Linked DNA regions of Variovorax terrae. The protein of the gene in region 1 interacts with the protein of each later gene in a pairwise test. Links are inferred from orthologs where the notes say so. Each region holds a gene or a part of one and is shown in the gene's direction. Other genes may lie near its edges.

Evidence for each region.
Region 2: the proteins of MMF98_RS07780 (region 1) and MMF98_RS08495 interact in binary tests that used the Escherichia coli proteins (3 or more experiments, as listed by UniProt). The link is inferred for Variovorax terrae from one-to-one orthologs.
Region 3: the proteins of MMF98_RS07780 (region 1) and glnL interact in binary tests that used the Escherichia coli proteins (3 or more experiments, as listed by UniProt). The link is inferred for Variovorax terrae from one-to-one orthologs.

Annotation. Positions count from the first base shown.
Region 1 is NZ_JALGBI010000001.1:1,644,606-1,652,364, forward strand. What follows is about bases 2,382-5,112. They hold MMF98_RS07780 (P-II family nitrogen regulator), read left to right. Parts: upstream 2,382-3,443; coding sequence 3,444-3,782; downstream 3,783-5,112. Other genes in these bases: MMF98_RS07775 (NAD+ synthase), read left to right, coding at 2,382-3,425; MMF98_RS07785 (LOG family protein), read right to left, coding at 3,803-4,396; MMF98_RS07790 (diacylglycerol kinase), read right to left, coding at 4,393-4,806; MMF98_RS07795 (RDD family protein), read right to left, coding at 4,860-5,112. Outside these bases: MMF98_RS07765 (hypothetical protein), read left to right, coding at 1-505; MMF98_RS07770 (GNAT family N-acetyltransferase), read right to left, coding at 530-1,750; more of MMF98_RS07775, read left to right, coding at 1,758-2,381; more of MMF98_RS07795, read right to left, coding at 5,113-5,315; MMF98_RS07800 (DUF3106 domain-containing protein), read right to left, coding at 5,425-6,174; MMF98_RS07805 (DUF3619 family protein), read right to left, coding at 6,182-6,589; MMF98_RS07810 (RNA polymerase sigma factor), read right to left, coding at 6,616-7,182; MMF98_RS07815 (acetolactate synthase 3 catalytic subunit), read left to right, coding at 7,487-7,759. UniProt on the Escherichia coli protein: P-II indirectly controls the transcription of the glutamine synthetase gene (glnA). P-II prevents NR-II-catalyzed conversion of NR-I to NR-I-phosphate, the transcriptional activator of GlnA. When P-II is uridylylated to P-II-UMP, these events are reversed.
Region 2 is NZ_JALGBI010000001.1:1,789,204-1,794,899, reverse strand. The notes cover bases 1-3,183. They hold MMF98_RS08495 ([protein-PII] uridylyltransferase), read left to right. Parts: upstream 1-361; coding sequence 362-2,983; downstream 2,984-3,183. Other genes in these bases: def (peptide deformylase), read right to left, coding at 3,020-3,183; map (type I methionyl aminopeptidase), read left to right, coding at 1-320. In the rest of the region: more of def, read right to left, coding at 3,184-3,559; MMF98_RS08485 (hypothetical protein), read right to left, coding at 3,675-3,854; MMF98_RS08480 (hypothetical protein), read right to left, coding at 3,951-4,334; NAD-dependent DNA ligase LigA, read right to left, coding at 4,405-5,696.
Region 3 is NZ_JALGBI010000001.1:2,633,040-2,638,463, reverse strand. What follows is about bases 1-2,911. They hold glnL (nitrogen regulation protein NR(II)), read left to right. Parts: upstream 1-871; coding sequence 872-1,951; downstream 1,952-2,911. Other genes in these bases: ntrC (nitrogen regulation protein NR(I)), read left to right, coding at 1,986-2,911; MMF98_RS12410 (hypothetical protein), read left to right, coding at 390-875; glnA (type I glutamate--ammonia ligase), read left to right, coding at 1-247. Also shown: more of ntrC, read left to right, coding at 2,912-3,527; xth (exodeoxyribonuclease III), read right to left, coding at 3,557-4,330; MMF98_RS12390 (LysR family transcriptional regulator), read right to left, coding at 4,593-5,424.

The DNA of each region.
Region 1 (7,759 bases):
CCGCTTCACCGCAGGCACCGCCAGCTACCGCCTGGTACCGCGGGCCGCTGCGCAGCCGCAGGCCCAGGCCGACGCCAGCGCGGCGCCGGCTTCCGGCATGTTGGCACCCGCTGGCGCCGCCGCGCGCAGCGGCGGGCGCGTGGTGGGGCGGCTGGGCGGCTACGCCATCGTGCTCGACGGCGGCCCAGCGGCCGGACCAGACAGTGCCGCCCGCGCGGCTTCAGGCGGCACGCCGGGCTACCTGGTGGCCGTCAACCAGCGCAGCGGCGCGCCGGCGCTGGTGGCGCCGCGGCTCAAGGTGTTCTGCGCCGAAGCCGGGCGGGCCGAGGCGCTGGCGCAGGCCAGCGGCGGCCGCGTGCTGCTGGCCTCGCAGCCGCCGGCGCTGGTGATCCTGGGCTTCGACACGCCGCAGCGGGCGCTGGCTGCCGCCGACGGGCTGCGCCGCCAGTCCTGTGTGCAGGAGGTGCAGCCCGAGGTGCTGGAGTCGTTCGCCAAGCCGCATTGACGACGGCACCGCCGCCGGGGCGCCTCAGCCCTGGCGAAACGGTGTGCGCTGCTCCAGGTGCTCGAGGTAGTTCGCCACGCCTTCGCCCTCGCGCGCCAGGAAGCGCTCCACCGCGTCGGCGAAGGCCGGGTGCGCGAGCCAGTGGGCCGAGGTGGTGGCCACCGGCATCAGCGCGCGGGCCATCTTGTGCTCGCCCTGAGCGCCGCCCTCGAAGCGCTGGTAGCCCTGCGCGATGCACCATTGCAGTGGCTGGTAGTAGCAGGCCTCGAAGTGCAGGCAGTCCACGCGCTCCAGCGCGCCCCAGTAGCGGCCATAGGCCACCTTGTCCCGGGTTTTGGCATCAAAAGTGCCCAAGGTCCAGGCCAGCGGGTCATCGACTGCTATCAAACTGGTAGCAATCGGCCGGCCGGCGCGCTCCGCCACGAACAGCAGCCAGTGCTCGGGCAGGGTGTCGGCCATGCGCCGGAAGAAGTCGCGCGTGAGGTAGGGCGGGTTGCCGTGCTCGCGGTAGGTGCGCGCGTAGCAGCGGTAGAACAGGTCCCAGTCGGCGGTGCCGATGTCGCGGCCGCGGGCCCAGCGGAAGCTGACGCCGGCCTCGGCCACCTTGCGCCGCTCCTGGCGGATCTTCTTGCGCTTGTCGTGGCTCAGGCTGGCGAGGAAGGCCTCGAAGTCGCGGTAGCCGGTGTCGCCGCCAGGCGCGGGGGCCGCATTCTGCCAGTGGAACTGCACGGTCTGGCGCTGCATCAGGCCGGCATCGGCGCAGGCTGCCACGTCCTCGTCGGCGCCGAACAGCAGGTGCAGCGAGGAGAGCTTTTCGTTGCTGCACCAGCCCAGCAGCGCCTGCACCAGCGCCGCGCGTGCGGCGGCATCGCGCGCCAGCAGCCGCGCGCCGGGCACGGGCGTGAAGGGCACGGCCGCCAGCGCCTTGGGGTAGTAGGCCAGGCCATGCTGCTCGTAGGCGTTGGCCCAGGCCCAGTCGAACACGTACTCGCCGTAGGAGTGGTCCTTGAGGTAGAGCGCGCAGGCGGCCTGCAGCTGTGTGCCGCGCCACAGCGTGAGAAAGCGCGGCGTCCAGCCGGTGGCCGGCGTGGCGCTGCCGCTCTCGTGCAGGGCCGCCAGGTATTCGTGCCGCATGAACGGGCCGGCCTGCGGCTGCAGCGCGAGCAGGGCGTTCCAGTCGGCGGCCGCCACCGCGAACGGTGAATCCAGGACCCGGATGACATAATCGACTGGCTTGTTTCCCATCGCTTGTATGACTCTCAAACTCTGCGTTGCCCAGCTCAATTTCGTCGTCGGCGACCTGTCCGGCAACGCGCAAAAAATCATCGACGCGGCCCGCACGGCCCATGCGCAGGGGGCTCGCCTGCTGCTGACGCCCGAGCTGTCGATCTGCGGCTACGCGGCCGAGGACCTGTTCCTGCGGCCCGCCTTCATCGCCGCCTGTGATGATGCCGTGAAAACGGTGGCCCGCGAACTCGCCGGGTTAAAGGGCATGGTGGTGGTGGTCGGCCATCCCACCGGCGGCGACGAGCGCAGCAAGTCGGTGGCGGTGCAGCGGCGCCACAATGCGGCCAGCGTGATCAGCGAGGGCCGCATCCTGGAAACCTACGCCAAGCGCGAGCTGCCCAACTACCAGGTGTTCGACGAGCGGCGCTACTTCACGCCGGGGCAGGGTGTCTGCGTGTTCCAGGCCGGCGGCGTGAACGTGGGCCTGCTGATCTGCGAGGACGCCTGGTTCGAGGAGCCGGCGCGGCTGGCCAGGGAGGCCGGCGCCGAGCTGCTGGCCGTGATCAATGCCTCGCCCTTTCATGTGGGCAAGGGCGGCGAGCGCGTGGCGCGCATGGCCGAGCGCGTGCGCGCCGTCGGCCTGCCACTGGTCTATGCGCACCTGGTGGGCGGGCAGGACGAGGTGGTGTTCGACGGCGGCTCGTTCGCGCTCGACGCCAGCGGCGCGCTGGTGGCCCGCGCCGGGAATTTCAAGGAAAAACTGCTGGAGGTCCAGGCACAGCGGTCATCGGGTGCTATTGATTTGGTAGCGGGCGAGGTGGCACCGGAGCGCAGCGCCGAAGCCGATCTGTGGGACGCGCTGGTGCTGGGCGTGCACGACTACATCGGCAAGAACGGCTTTCCGGGCGCGATCCTGGGCCTGTCGGGCGGCATCGACTCGGCCCTGGTACTGGCGATCGCGGTGGATGCGCTCGGCCGGGACCGCGTGCGCACGGTGATGATGCCCTCGCCCTACACGGCCGACATCTCCTGGATCGACGCGCGCGACATGGCCGCGCGCCTGGGCGTGCGCTACGACGAGATTTCCATCCTGCCCGAGTTCGAGGCCTTCAAGTCTTCGCTGGCCGGCGAGTTCCAGGGGCTCAAGGAGGACACGACCGAGGAGAACATCCAGGCCCGCATCCGCGGCACGCTGCTGATGGCGTTGTCCAACAAGTTCGGCAGCATCGTGCTGACCACCGGCAACAAGAGCGAGATGGCCACCGGCTACTGCACGCTGTACGGCGACATGGCGGGCGGCTTCGCGGTGATCAAGGACCTGGCCAAGACCACGGTGTTCCGCCTCGCGCGCTGGCGCAACGCGAACGACCCCTACGGCACGGGCGCCAGCCCGATCCCCGAGCGCATCATCACGCGCCCGCCGAGCGCCGAGCTGCGCCCCGACCAGACCGACCAGGACAGCCTGCCGCCCTACGAGGTGCTGGACGCCATCCTGGAGCGCTACATGGAGAACGACCAGCCGATCGAGGAGATCGTCGCCGCCGGCTTTGCGCGCGCCGACGTGGAGCGCGTGACGCGCCTGATCAAGATCAGCGAATACAAGCGCCGCCAGGCCCCGGTGGGAATCAGAGTCACGCACCGAAGTTTCGGCAAGGATTGGCGCTATCCTATTACCAGCAAGTTCCGCGCATAAGGAGAATTCCCCATGACCATGAAACAGATCACCGCCATCGTCAAACCGTTCAAGCTGGAGGAAGTGCGCGAGGCGCTGGCCGAATGCGGCGTCACCGGCCTGACCGTGACCGAAGTCAAGGGCTTCGGCCGCCAGAAGGGCCACACCGAGCTGTACCGCGGGGCCGAGTACGTGGTCGATTTCCTGCCCAAGGTGAAGGTGGAGGTGGTGGTGAAGGAAGGCGACGTGGACCGCTGCGTGGACGCCGTCGTCAAGGCCGCGCGCACCGGCAAGATCGGCGACGGCAAGATCTTCATCACCAGCGTGGAGCGGGTGGTGCGCATCCGCACCGGGGAAGAAGACGAGACGGCGGTCTGAGCCGGCCGCGCTTCAGGCTTTCAGATTTCCGAGAGATCCAGGCCGGTGGCGTTCATGCCTGCCGCCTGCACCAGATCGCGCAGCAGGGGCTCGGGCTCGGCATTCACCTTCACCAGATCCATCAGCCACTCGTTCATGAACTGCTGGCGCACGCTGCTGCGCAGGAACGCCACCAGGCCGTCGTAGTAGCCGGCCGTGTTGAGCAGGCCGATCGGCTTGTCGTGGTAGCCGAGCTGGCGCCAGGTCCAGACTTCGAACAGCTCTTCCAGCGTGCCGATGCCGCCAGGCAGGGACAGGAAGGCATCGGCGCGTTCGGCCATCAGGCGCTTGCGGTCGTGCATGGTGTCCACGATGTGCAGCTCGGTGCAGCTGTGGTTGGCCCACTCCTTCTCGACCAGCGCCTTCGGGATGATGCCGACCACGCGGCCGCCGGCGGCCAGCGTGGCCTCGGCCACCACGCCCATCAGCCCGTTCTTGCCGCCGCCGTAGACCAGCTGGCCGCCGCGCTGGCCGATCCAGGTGCCGACCAGGCGGGCCGTTTCGGTGAATTGGGGGTCGGTGCCGGGGCGGGAGCCGCAGTACACGCAGATGGAAAAAGCGGGATCGGGGGTCATGCAGCAAATTTCTGAAACAGGGCGGCGGCCCAGATGCCGGCGCACAACAACAAACTCAGCAGCACCGCGGCGCTGCCCATGTCCTTGGCGCGCTTGGACAGGTCGTGCCACTCAGGGCCGATGCGGTCGATCGCCGTCTCGATGCCGGTGTTGAGCAACTCGACGATCATCACGATCAGCACCGAGCCGGCCAGCAGCGCGGTTTCGACCCAGTGGCGGCCGAGCCAGAACGACAACGGCACCAGCACGATGGCGGCCAGGGCCTCCTGGCGGAACGCCGTCTCGCCCCAGCCGGCGCGCAGCCCCTCGATGGAATAGCCCGTGGCGTGCCAGACGCGGCTGAAGCCGGTGCGGGTTTTCTGGAGGTTGGCGGGAGCGCTGTTCGGGGAGCCGGGGTCTGGAGACGACATGCAGCGATTGTCGCCGAGGTTCATGACAGCCCGGTCACGGGCTGGCGGCGGCATCAGCGGCTCAGCGGCTGCGAAGACACCAGCCGCGTGCCGGCCCAGGCGTCGTGCCAGAACTGCTGTTGCGGATGGAAGCGGCTGAGCACCGCCCAGACCGCCACCCAGCCCAGCAGGATCACCAGGGTCTCGCCCACGGACACCGGGAACAGGGCCAGCAGCGCCAGCGGCGGCAGGAACCACAGCCAGCTCAGCAGGTAGCGCAGCAGGGCGCGCCGCTGGCTCAAGGGGCGGCCCTGGGCATCGACCACGCGGATGTTCCAGGTCTTCATGGCCAGCGTCTGGCCCTTGGCCCAGAACCAGGTGAAGTAGATGCCGAACACGACGAACAGGAAGGCCTGCAGCGCATGGCGGTTGTCCATGGCGTTGCGGGTCTGGCTCAGGGTGCCAAACAGGTAGCCGGCGATGAACACCACGCCGAACATCAGCATGCCCTCGTACAGCCAGCAGGCCATGCGGCGGCGCAGGCTCGGGGCCACGAGATCGGTGGCCGCTGGGGCGGAAGGCAGGGTGGCGCCCGTGGGCGTGCGATTCGTCGGCATGGGGAGGCGAAAACGGCGGCGACTACGGATGCGGGGTCGCGGCGTCGGCAGGGGGCGGAGCAGGGGCAGGGACGGGCTGAGGCAGCAGGGTGTGGTGGTCCACCGCGCGCGGCGCCGGGATCACCCGGGGAGGCGGGCTGGTCTTGGCCGGCTGGTCCTTGCGCGGACCGGGAATCGGCGCGATTTTCTGTTGCTGCTGCGCCGGCTTGACGGCCAGGGCCGCGCCCACGGGCTTGGAGGCGGCGCCCGCGGCGAGTTTCTGCTTTTCCTCGGGGCTGAGGGCCTGGTAGGCCTCCCATTTGGCTTTTTTCTCGTCGGGCGAGAGCTGCTTGGTTTCGGCGAAGTTCAGGCGCGCCTGGCTGCGCTGCTGCGGGCTCAACGCGACCCACTCGGTCATGCGGCTGTGCAGCTTGGCCTGCTCCTCGGGCGGCAGCTTGGGGTAATTCTTGGACAGCACGATCCACTTGCGCTTTTGCAGCTCGCTGATGCCGTTCCAGTTGGACGCCAGCGGCTGCAGGGCCTGCTGCTGGGCTGGCGTGAGCTCGTTCCAAAGCGGGCGGGAGGCGGGCTTGAAGCTGCCGGTGGCCGGCTGTGCCTTATTGCCGGCGGGTTTGGCCGCGGACGCCGGGGCGGCCGGCGCGCCGGGAGCCGGCTGGGCTCGGGCGGGCAGCGCCAGCAGGCCGTGTGCGATGAGAAAAGCGGCCGCGAAAAGAACCGCGCCCGTCAGGAGCGGGCGGAGCTTCAGGACAGGCGCTGGTTCCAGGAGGCTCATCCGGGCGTCAGAAATTCTGGTCCCTGCTGGTCTTGATGAACTGCGCAAACCCGGGGTCGGCGTAGGCCGAGGGCGGGAGGTCGTCGGTGAGCAGGGCCGCATCGACTTCGGCCACTTCGTTGGCGCGGTTTTCGTTCTGGACCATGTTGATGGCGACCAGGCCGGCCACCAGGGCGATCAGGGGCAGGGCGGAGGCGATGCGGCTCCACAGGCTCAGGCCTTCGTCGCCGAAGGTCAGGGCGGCGCTGCCGCCCGAGGCCACCACGGACGAGGCCGTGCGCACGCGGGCCACCTTGCGCTGGGCCACGGCGCGCACGCGCGCGGCGCGCAGGCGCTCGGAGATGTCATGAGGCAATTCACCCGTGCCGGCCGACAGACGGGCGGCCACCTTCAGGCCGTAACGGTCCTGGAGCATGTCAGTCTGGTATTGGAGTGAATTAGTCATAGATGTATTCCCTTTGCCCTCAGCGCTTTGCCTAGAGCCTGGACTGCGCGGGAACAGTGGGTTTTGACACTGCCTTCCGAACACCCCATGGCCGCCGCTGTTTCGGCGACGTCCATTTCCTCCCAGTAACGCATGAGAAACGCTTCTCGTTGACGCGCCGGCAATTCCTGGATTTCAACCTCGATTTCTCTCAGGATCTGGGCCCTGCGGGTGGCGTCTTCGGCACTTTCCGTGCGCTGTGAGTCTTCCAGGGACTCATAAGTTTCCAGTAAATCGAATTCCCCGTCCTCTCCGGGCAACTCGAAGTCGCTCATGTTGGAAAACAGCGCGTTGCGGGTCTTCTGGCGGCGGAACCAGTCCAGCGTGCAGTTGGACAGGATGCGCTGGAACAGCATGGGCAGCTCGGCGGCCGGCTTGTCGCCATAGTGCTCGGCCAGCTTCATCATGCTGTCCTGCACGATGTCCAAGGCGGCTTCCTCATTGCGAACGTGATAGACCGAGCGCTTGAAGGCTCGTTTTTCAACGCTTTTCAGGAAATCTGAGAGTTCTCGTTCGGTTGCCAAGAGGATCGCGGGAGTGATGGTGGGAAGTGTCGCGGCTGCAAGGGGCCGTTTTGTACTTTTTCTCGCATTTCCGGCTCACTTCGGCTCGAATTATGGCATTGCGCCATGCTTTTTCCCGTAACGACCGGTGCCGGCGCGCGCTGTAGTGCGATAATGCACGTTGCAAGTCAAAAGGCAAACGGGTCACGGTCCGGCGATGCAAGCAGCTCGCCCATGGCTTTGGCCTCAAGTCCCGACGCGGCTCCACAAGAGCTGGCAAGGGGCACCCAAGGTTTTTCGTCAGAGAAATTCACAAAGGTTGATCATGGAAATCTCAAAGGCCGAAATCGCATCGGCAGCAGCCGCCGCTTCCAGCACTTCCACGCAAGAGCTCCGGGGCGCCGAAATCCTCGTGAAGGCCCTGCAGGCCGAAGGCGTCAAGTACGTCTGGGGCTATCCCGGCGGCGCGGTGCTTCACATTTACGACGCTTTTTACAAGCAGGACACGATTCAGCATGTCCTGGTTCGCCATGAGCAGGCGGCCGTGCATGCGGCCGACGGCTATGCGCGCGCCACGGGCGACGTGGGCGTGGCGCTG
Region 2 (5,696 bases), 140 kb from region 1 along the record:
AGAGCAACGGCTTCTCGGTGGTGCGCGAGTTCTGCGGCCACGGCATCGGCAAGGTGTTCCATGAGGAGCCGCAGGTGCTGCACTACGGCAAGCCCGGCACGCTCGAGGAGCTCAAGCCCGGCATGACCTTCACCATCGAGCCCATGATCAACGCCGGGCGCCGCGAGATCAAGGAGCTGACCGACGGCTGGACCATCGTCACCAAGGACCATTCGCTCTCGGCCCAGTGGGAGCACACCGTGCTGGTGACCGAAACCGGCTACGAGGTGCTCACGCTGTCGGACGGCAGCCCGCCTGCGCCTTCGTTCGTCACGGCCTGACCGCCTGGGCGCCTGCCCGCCACCGACCTCACCGCCCGGACATGCCCGACCTGCAAGCCCTGCGCAACGACTACCGGCTCCAGAAAGCCGAGCTGCTGCAGTCCGTGCAGTCCAGCGGCGCCTCCACCCGCGGCGTGCGCCGCCTGCTGCAAAAGCTCGCGCAGCAGGCCGATGCCACGCTGCGCACGCTCTGGGCCCATGCCAGCTTCCCCGAAGGCTTTGCGCTGGTGGCCGTGGGCGGCTATGGCCGCGGCGAGCTGTTCCCCTACTCCGACGTGGACGTGCTGCTGCTGCTGCCCGACCATGCCTCGCCCGACGCCGACGAGGCGCTGAAGCAGCAGATCGAGGGCTTCATCGGCAGCTGCTGGGACACCGGGCTGGAGATCGGCTCCAGCGTGCGCAGCGTGGCCGACTGCGTGGCCGAAGCCCGCAAGGACGTGACGGTGCAGACCTCGCTGCTCGAATCGCGCCTGGTCACCGGTGACCGCAAGCTGTTTGCCCTGTTCAGCGCGCAGTACGCGGCCACGCTCGACCCACAGGCCTTCTTCGTCGCCAAGACGCTGGAGATGCGCCAGCGCCACCACAAGTTCGAGAACACGCCCTACTCGCTGGAGCCCAACTGCAAGGAATCGCCCGGCGGCCTGCGCGACCTGCAGACCCTGCTGTGGGTGGCCAAGGCCGCCCGGATCGGCAAGAGCTGGGACGACCTCGCGCGCAAGGGCTTGGCCACGCCGTTCGAGGCGCGGCAGATCAAGCGCAATGAGGCCCTGCTGAGCCTGATCCGCGCCCGGCTGCACCTGATCGCCGGGCGGCGTGAAGACCGGCTGGTGTTCGACCTGCAGACTGCGGTGGCCGAGTCCTTCGGCTACACCGAGCAGACCACGGCCGGCGGGCGCCTCGCCATGCGCGCCAGCGAAGTGCTGATGAAGCGCTACTACTGGGCCGCCAAGGCGGTGACCCAGCTCAATCAGATCCTGCTGCTCAACATCGAGGAGCGGCTCAACCCCAGCACGCACGAACCGCGCCCGATCAACGAGCGCTTCGCCGACAAGGCCGGCATGATCGAGGTGGCCAGCGACGACCTCTACGTGAAGCAGCCGCACGCCATCCTCGAAACCTTCCTGCTGTACCAGACCACGCGGGGGCTCAAGGGCCTGTCGGCCCGCACGCTGCGCGCGCTCTACAACGTGCGCAACGTGATGACGGCGAAGTTCCGCGACGACCCGGTCAACCGCGCCACCTTCCTGCGCATCCTGCAGCAGCCCGAGGGCATCACCCACGCCATGCGGCTGATGAACCAGACCTCGGTGCTCGGGCGCTACCTGTGGGTGTTCCGCCGCATCGTCGGCCAGATGCAGCACGACCTGTTCCACGTCTACACCGTGGACCAGCACATCCTGATGGTGCTGCGCAACGTGCGGCGCTTCTTCATCGCCGAGCACGCGCACGAGTACCCGTTCTGCTCGCAGCTCGCCGCCGGCTGGGACAAGCCCTGGATCCTCTACATCGCGGCGCTGTTCCACGACATCGCCAAGGGCCGCGGCGGCGACCACTCCAACCTCGGCGCGCACGAGGTGCGGCGCTTTTGCCGCCAGCACGGCATCGCGCGCGAGGACGCCGCGCTGATCGAATTCCTGGTGCACGAGCACCTCGCCATGAGCCGCATCGCGCAGAAGGCGGACCTGAGCGACCCGGACGTGATCGCGGCCTTCGCCCAGCGTGTGGGCAATGAGCGCTACCTGACCGCGCTCTACCTGCTGACCGTGGCCGACATCCGCGGCACCAGCCCCAAGGTGTGGAACGCCTGGAAAGGCAAGCTGCTGGAAGACCTGTACCGCTACACCCTGCGCACCCTGGGCGGCCGCGCGCCCGACCCCGACGCCGAGGTCGAGGCCCGCAAGCGCGAGGCCCTGGTGCTGCTGGCGCTGCACGCGCTGCCGCACGAGGCGCACAAGGCGCTGTGGGACACGCTGGATGTGCGCTACTTCATGCGCCACGAGGCGTCCGACATCGCCTGGCACACCAAGCAGCTGTCGCGCTTTGTCGAGAAGGCGAGCGGCGACGAGTCCGCGCCGCGCGGCCGCGCCATCGTGCGTGCGCGCCTCTCGCCGGTGGGGGAAGGCCTGCAGGTGCTGGTCTACACGCCCGACCAGCCCGACCTGTTCGCCCGCATCTGCGGCTATTTCGAGCAGGCCGGCTTCAGCATCCTGGACGCCAAGGTGCACACCGCCAACAACGGCTACGCGCTCGACACCTTCCAGGTCGTGACCTCGATCCTGCCCGAGCACTACCGCGAACTCATCAGCATGGTCGAAACCGACCTGCTGCACACCATCGAGCAGCGCGGCCCGCTGCCGCCGGTGGGGCGCGGGCGCGTGTCGCGCCGCGTCAAGAGCTTTCCCGTGGTGCCGCGCGTGGATCTTCGGCCCGACGAGAAGGCCCAGCGCTGGCTGCTCAGCATCTCGGCCAGCGACCGCGTGGGCCTGCTCTACAGTGTGGCGCGCGTGCTGGCGCAGCACAAGCTCAACCTGCAGCTCGCCAAGGTCACGACGCTGGGCGAGCGCGTGGAGGATACCTTCCTGATCGACGGCGCCGAGCTGCAGCAGAACAAGGCGCAGATCGAGATCGAGACCGAGCTGCTGGAGGCACTGGCGGCGCCATAGGCCGGCAGCGCCACGCCAGACCAAGGCGCGGCGGCCTCAGTCGTCCTGCTCGGCGTCCAGCCCGGGAAACAGCACCTCGGTGAAGCCGAACTGCGTGAAATCGCGCACCCGCATCGGGTAGAGCTTGCCGATCAGGTGGTCGCATTCATGCTGGACCACGCGCGCATGGAAGCCCTCGGCCACGCGGTCGATCGGGTCGCCATGGGGGTCGAAGCCGGTGTAGCGGATGCGCGCGAAGCGCGGCACCACGCCGCGCAGGCCGGGCACCGAGAGGCAGCCCTCCCAGCCGTCCTCTTCATCCGGCCCCAGCGGCGTGATGACCGGATTGCACAGCACGGTGCGCGGCACGGGCGGCGCGTCGGGGTAGCGCGGGTTGGGTGCATCGGTGCCGAAGATCACGAGCTGCAGGTCCACGCTGATCTGCGGTGCCGCGAGGCCGGCGCCGTTGACAGCGGCCATGGTCTCGAACATGTCGCGCACCAGCAGGTGCAGCGCATCGGTATCGAAGGCCGTCACGGGCGGGGCGATGCGCAGCAGGCGCGGATCGCCCATTTTGAGGATGTCTCGTACAGCCATGGGACGCGGGGGAAAGCTGGGGAGCCGCAAGCATAACCTCCCCCGCCGCCGCGCCATCGGGGCCCGCGGGCGCGATCAGGGCAGCGGCAACCGGCGCACCGCGCAGAAACGTTTGCTAGCGTCCGCGCCGATACCCATAGGAGCCGTAGAAACCGATGGAAGGCGACACCACGATCGGCGCTGCCGGGTAGTAGTAGGTGCCAGGATAGGGAGCCACCGGGGCCACCACGCAGCCGCTCAGCAGGGTGGCGCTGGCAGCGGCGAGGATGATTCCGGCGATACGTAGGCGAGACATGACGGTCTCCTTGTAGATCAGGTCATTTCACAACGCGCGGCGGCCGCGGCCCTCCGACATACCGCAGGTCGCTTTGCGTAACGGTGGGTAAAGCCCTCAGCGCCCGTGGCCGCCACCCCCGTGGCCACCGTCATGCCCTCCACCGCGGCCGCCAAAGTGGCCTGCGCCGCCCATTCCCATGCGCGGCGCGCCGCCGCCGCCGAACGGGCGTCCGGGCGCCACGAAACCAGACGAGCCATGGCGAGGCCCGCGGCGGGCCACCACCACGCTGAAATCGACAAAGCCATAGGCGGGGCCCCAGAACCAGGGATCGGCATAGCCTATGGGCGGATAGGCGTAGGTGTACGGGTAGACGTAGGGCGAACTGTAGGGGTACGCGGTACCGTAGTAGGCATCGGCGGGCACCACGGCGCAGCCCGAGAGCCCGGCCAGGGCGCCAGCGGCGAGCGCGGCGGCGCAGCAGGAAATGCGGATGTTCATGACTGCCTCCTGAAGACAGTGTCCAGGAGGGTTGGACCCCCGCGCCGCGCCGGGGTTCAATCGCTGGCCGTCACTCCGCAGTGCCGGCCAGCAGGCGGCGCAGCCCGTCTTCGTCGAGCACCGCGACGCCCAGGGCCTGCGCCTTCTCCAGCTTGCTGCCCGCCTCGGCGCCGGCAACCACGTAGTCGGTCTTCTTGCTGACCGAGCCCGCGACCTTGGCGCCGGCGGCTTCCAGCAATTCCTTGGCCTCCTCGCGCGACAGCACGGGCAGCGTGCCGGTCAGCACAAAGGTCTTGCCCGCCAGCGGCAGCTGCGCGCGCGGCGCGGGCTCGCCCTCGGGCCAGGCGATGCCACAGGCCCGCAACTGCTCCACCACCTCGCGGTTGTGCGGCTGCTCGAAGAAGGTGCGGATGCTTTTGGCCACCACCGGGCCCACGTCGTTGACCTCCAGCAGCTGCTCTTCGGTCGCATCCATGATGGCATCGAGGCGGCCGAAGTGGCGCGCCAGGTCCTTGGCCGTCGCCTCGCCCACGTGGCGCAGCCCGAGGCCGAACAGGAAGCGCGGCAGCGTGGTCTGCTTCGAGGCCTGCAGCGCATCGAGCACGTTCTGCGCCGACTTCTCGGCCATCCGGTCGAGGCTGGCCAGCGCGGTCAGGCCCAGCCGGTACAAATCGGGCAGCGTGTGGATGACCTGGGCGTCCACCAGCTGGTCCACCAGCTTGTCGCCCAGGCCTTCGATGTCCATGGCGCGGCGCTGGGCGAAATGCAGGATGGCCTCCTTGCGCTGCGCGGCGCAGAACAGGCCGCCGGTGCAGCGGTGGTTGACCTCACCCTTTTCGCGCACCACGGCGCTGCCGCAGACCGGGCACTGGCGCGGCATGCGGAAGTTGGGCACGTAGGGATGACGGGAAACCACTTCGTCCCGAACCTGCGGCTCATCGCCGGCAGCGGCGGGCTCGATGCCCGTGGCGCCCAGCCTCGCCAGCCCGACGATCTCGGGTATCACGTCGCCCGCGCGGCGCACGATCACCATGTCGCCCACACGCACCTTCTTCCTGCGCAGCTCGAACAGGTTGTGCAGCGTGGCATTGGTGACGGTCACGCCGCCCACGAACACCGGCGCCAGCCGCGCCACCGGCGTGAGCTTGCCGGTACGGCCCACCTGCACGTCGATGCCCTGCACCGTGGTGAGCTGCTCCTGCGCCGGGTACTTGTGCGCCACGGCCCAGCGCGGCTCGCGCGTGACGAAGCCGAGCTGACGCTGCAGGGCCAGGCTGTCGACCTTGTAGACCACGCCGTCGATGTCGAACGGGAACTGGTCGCGCTGGCTGCCGATGGCCTGGTGGTACGCTATCAATTCGG
Region 3 (5,424 bases), 990 kb from region 1 along the record:
CCCGGGCGAAGCCGCCACCAAGGACCTGTACCACCTGCCGCCCGAGGAAGACGCGAAGGTGCCGACCGTGTGCCACAGCCTCGATCAGGCGCTGGACTACTTGGACAAGGGCCGCAGCTTCCTGACCAAGGGCGGCGTGTTCACCGACACCATGATCGACGCCTACATCGAGCTCAAGATGCAGGAGGTCACGCGCTTCCGCATGGCGACCCACCCGGTGGAATTCGACATGTACTACTCGCTGTAATCCGGCGCGTTGCCTGTGGCATGAAAAGGACGGCATATGCCGTCCTTTTTCTTTTTGAATCAAAGGGTTATTTTGTATTTCTAAGGAAAAGCGCGATACTGGCAGACCGTCCCTGCATTTTTTGCAATGCGAGGAGAAGAGCATGAGATACGCGTTATTGATTCCCGTGCTTGCTGCATTTTTCACAGCAGGCAGTCACAGCCAGGACCGCATCTACCGCTGCGGCAATGAATACACCAACAATGCCGCCGAGGCCCAGTCCCGCGGCTGCAAGGTGGTGGAAGGCGGCAACGTCACCGTGGTGCAGGGCACGCGCGTGCCGGCCGGGCAGGTGCGCGTGGCCGCGGCGCCGGCGGCGGCCGGGCCGCGCGTGGATTCGGCCGACCAGCGCGCGCGCGATTCCGAAGCCCGCGCCATCCTCGAGGCCGAACTCAAGAAGGCCGAGGCCCGCCAGGCCGAGCTGCTCAAGGAATACAACGACGGCGAGCCCGAGAAGCAGGGTGCCGAGGGGCGCAACTACCAGAAGTACCTGGACCGCGTGGCCGAGCTCAAGGCCAGCATCGCCCGCAACGAAAGCGACATCGCGGGCATCAAGCGCGAGCTGGGCCGCGTTCCTGCGTCAAAATAAGTGGCTTGAACAAGCCCACTTCCCCGCCCGCGTACTTTCAACCGTTCGATCTCCTGGCCACGCTGGTCGCCGTGGTGCGCAGCGATGGCTCGGTGCTGTTCGCCAACTCGGCACTCGAAGACGCCCTGGGCACCTCGCGCCGCACCATCGAAGGCTCGCAACTGCCCGACTGCTTCACCGAACCGCAGATCCTGCAGAACGCGCTCGAAGGCGCGGGCAGCAATGAGTTCGCCGCGCTGCGCTACGACGCTTGGCTCAAGCGCCTGAACCACGATCCGCTGCCCGTGCATGTGATCGTGGCGCAGACCGAGCGGCCGGGCGAGATCATCGTGGAGCTGCTGCCGCTCGAAGCCCAGGCCAAGCAGGACCGAGAGGAGCGCCTGATCGACCAGGCCCAGGCCAACAAGGAGCTGATCCGCAACCTCGCGCACGAGATCAAGAACCCGCTGGGCGGCATCCGCGGCGCGGCGCAGCTGCTGCAGATGGAGATTGACTCCAGGGACCTGACCGAGTACACCCAGGTCATCATCCACGAGGCCGACCGGCTGCAGACGCTGGTCGACCGGCTGCTGGCGCCGCACCGCCGCCCGCACGTGGTGGGCGACGTCAACATCCACGAGGTCTGCGAGCGGGTGCGCTCGCTGATCCTGGCCGAGTTTCCACGCGGGCTGAAGGTGGTTCGTGAATACGACATTTCGATTCCCGAGTTCCGCGGCGACCGCGAGCAGCTGATCCAGGCCGTGCTCAACATCGCCCACAACGCCTGCCAGGCCCTGGCCGAACGCATCGCGGCGGGCGATGCGCAACTGGTGTTCCGCACGCGGATCGCCCGGCAGGTGACATTCGGTAAGCAGCGCTATCGACTGGCATTGGAATTGCATGTCATCGACAACGGGCCCGGCGTGCCGGACTCGATCAAAGACCGCATCTTCTACCCGCTGGTGTCGGGCCGGGAAGGCGGCTCAGGGCTGGGGCTGACGTTGGCGCAAACCTTCGTGCAGCAGCACCATGGCTTGATCGAGTGCGAAAGCGTGGCGGGCCGGACGGATTTCAAGATACTGATTCCGCTGCCCTGACTGATTGAGTTCGATACCAAGGTGACTAAAACACATGAAGCCGATCTGGATAGTAGACGACGACCAATCCATCCGCTTCGTGCTGGAGAAGGCCCTGCTCCGCGAAGAACTGCCCACGCGCAGCTTCACCAACCCGCGTGAAGTGCTGCAGGCGCTCGAAGACGCCACGGACGAGGACGGCCCGCAGGTCCTGGTGAGCGACATCCGCATGCCGGGCGGCTCGGGGCTGGAGCTGCTGGACAAGGTCAAGGAGAAGCTGCCGGGCCTGCCCGTCATCATCATGACCGCGTTCTCCGACCTCGACAGCGCCGTCTCGGCTTTCCAGGGCGGCGCGTTCGAATACCTGCCCAAGCCATTTGACCTGCCCAAGGCGGTGGAGCTGATCCGCCGTGCGGTGGAAGAGAGCCAGCGCGAGGAAGTGGCCGAGGAGCGCATGGCTGCCGCGCCCGAGATGCTGGGCCAGGCCCCGGCGATGCAGGACGTGTTCCGCGCCATCGGGCGCCTCTCGCAGAGCAACGTCACGGTGATGATCACCGGCGAATCGGGTTCGGGCAAGGAGCTGGTGGCGCGCGCGCTGCACAAGCATTCGCCGCGCGCCAGCGGGCCCTTCGTGGCGATCAACACCGCGGCCATCCCCAAGGACCTGCTGGAGAGCGAGTTGTTCGGCCACGAGCGCGGCGCCTTCACTGGCGCGCAGACCATGCGCCGCGGCCGCTTCGAGCAGGCCGAGGGCGGCACGCTGTTCCTTGATGAGATCGGCGACATGCCGTTCGATTTGCAGACGCGCCTGCTGCGCGTGCTCAGCGACGGCCACTTCTACCGCGTGGGCGGCCACAACGCCGTCAAGGCCCATGTGCGCGTGATCGCCGCCACGCACCAGGACCTGGAGCAGCGCGTCAAGGAAGGCGTGTTCCGCGAAGACCTGTTCCACCGCCTCAACGTGATCCGCCTGCGCCTGCCGGCGCTGCGCGAGCGCAGGGAAGACGTGCCCATGCTCACGCGCCACTTCCTGCAGCAAAGCGCCAAGCAGCTCGGTGTGGAGCCCAAGCGCATTTCCGATGCTGCGCTGGCCTTGCTCGGCGCCTTTGGTTTCCCGGGCAATGTGCGGCAGCTCGAAAACATCTGCCACTGGCTGACCGTGATGGCGCCGGCGCAAGTGATCGAGCCCAAGGACCTGCCGCCCGAGGTGGCCGGCACCACCGGCGATGCCCCGGCCTTGCGAACATTGGCCGCACCCGGCGCCGAGGCCGCGCCGCGCCTGGCCGAGCTGGCCGCGAAGCCCGCGGTCAAGGCGCTGGAGGCGGATGCGGCGGGCGACGCGCTGCCGGCGCCGACAGCGAACGCCGTGCCGGCACCCGGCGCGGGCAGCTGGGAATCAGGGCTCGAGGCCGAGGCGCTGGCCCTGCTGGCCACGGGCCGGCACGACGTGTGGGACGAACTGACCCGCCGTTTCGAGTCCAAGCTGATCCTGACCGCGCTGGCCAACACGCGGGGGCGGCGCATCGAGGCCGCTCAAAAGCTCGGCATCGGGCGCAACACCATTACGCGCAAAATTCAGGAACTGGGTCTGGAGTAGAGAGCGCCCGCCGATTCACGGCCGCGGGCTCACAGCTCCACGATCACCGGCGCGTGGTCGCTGGGCTGCTTGTTCTTGCGCGGCGCGCGATCCACGGTGCAGGACTTCACCCCGGGCTTGAGCGCCTCGCTCACCAGGATGTGGTCGATGCGCAGGCCTCGGTTCTTCTGGAAGCCGAGCATACGGTAGTCCCACCACGAGTAGCTTTTCTCGGGCTGCTCGAACAGGCGGAAGGCATCGGTCAGGCCCAGGCCCAGCAGCGCCTTGAAGTGGTCGCGCTCGGCCGTCGTGTGGTGGATGGTCTCGCGCAGGCCCTCGGGATCGTAGGAGTCGCGGTCCTCGGGCGCGACGTTGAAGTCGCCCAGCAGCACCAGCCGCGGATGCACGGCCAACTCCGCGCGTACCTGTTCGCGCAAGGCATCGAGCCAGCGCATCTTGTAGGCGAACTTCTCGCTGCCCGGCTCCTGGCCGTTGACGAAGTAGCCGTTGACCACGCGCAGCGCGCCCTCGGGCGTGTCCAGCGTGGCGGTGATCACGCGCGACTGATCGTCGGCAAAGCCCGTGATGTTCTTCACCACGTCGCGCGCCGGGGTGCGGCTCAGGATGGCGACGCCGTTGTAAGTCTTCTGGCCGAACACGGCACTGTGGTAGCCCGCGGCCTCGAGCTCGGCCTGCGGGAACTTGTCATCGGTGAGCTTGAGCTCCTGCAGGCACAGCGCGTCCACCGGGTTGGCGGCCAGCCAGTCCAGCACTTGGGGCAGGCGCACGGCCAGGGAGTTGACGTTCCAGGTGGCAAGTTTCATGGTGTCGGCTTCGTTCACGTTGCAGGGGTGAGGGCGGCAGCGAGGGCCGCGTTCAAGAATGGCATTGTGCCCGCGTGCGTCGATGCGAGGCCCGTTAGAGGTGAATTTTGGATGATTTAAGCCGGATGTCCAGGTGCAGTGGTCATTGTTTGCTATCAAATAAGTAGCAAATGGTTGCGGCCAACAGGCGCGAGCCTTGCCTGTTCATGCCCGGCGTGTTGCGCCCGCCACCGTCGTCCCGCTGGATGGGAGCGTCGTCCCGTCACCTAGCCTTCTCGAAACTCAGCAGGAACGCCTGAAGTTTCTGCGTCGCCAAGCCTGATGAATCGATCGGCGTCATCATTCCTATCGGCTCGAACGCATAAGGCACGGCTATGTTCAGCCGCACCAGTTGCCCCGCGTCCAGCAACTGGCTGGCGATGCTGAGGGGCACGAGGCACACGCATCGCTCGTGCACGAGGGCCGCCCACACGATAGCCATCGAGCGGGTGCTAATCAGGCGCTGCCTGGGCTCGATGCCTTGCGCGGCGCTCCACTGGTCGAGGGTCCGGCGCGGCGCAGATGCAACGGGCGAGGTCAGCCAGATTTCGTCGCGTAGCGCCTTGAAGGTCAGCCGCTTCCTGCCGGCAAGCGGATGGTGTGGCGCGGCGATGACCACGAACTCATCGTCGAGCAGCGGCTCGAAGCGCCAGCCCTCCGTGGCAACAGGGGGTTGCCGGCAGAAGACCATGTCGAGGCCGCCGCCCGCCATCAAGGCGCCGATCTGTTCGATGTCTGCTTCCTGAATCTGCAGCAGGATGTCCGGGTGCTGCTGGCTGAAGACCGGCAAGGCCTTGGCCAGGATGCCCGTCACGGCGCCAGACAGGGCCGCGATGCGCACCAGGCTGCGGCCCTCGGCCGAGAAGGCCACCACCGCCTCCGCGCAGTCGTTGAGCGCGTCGAGCATCCTGCGCGCGAGCGGCAGAACCGCGAGGGCGATGGGCGTCGGATGCATGCCTCGCGCATGCCTGTCGAACAGCGTGCACTCGAGCAGTTGTTCCAGATCCGCGAGCGCCTGGGTCGTGGAGGGCTGCGTGAGCCCGATGGCTTCCGCA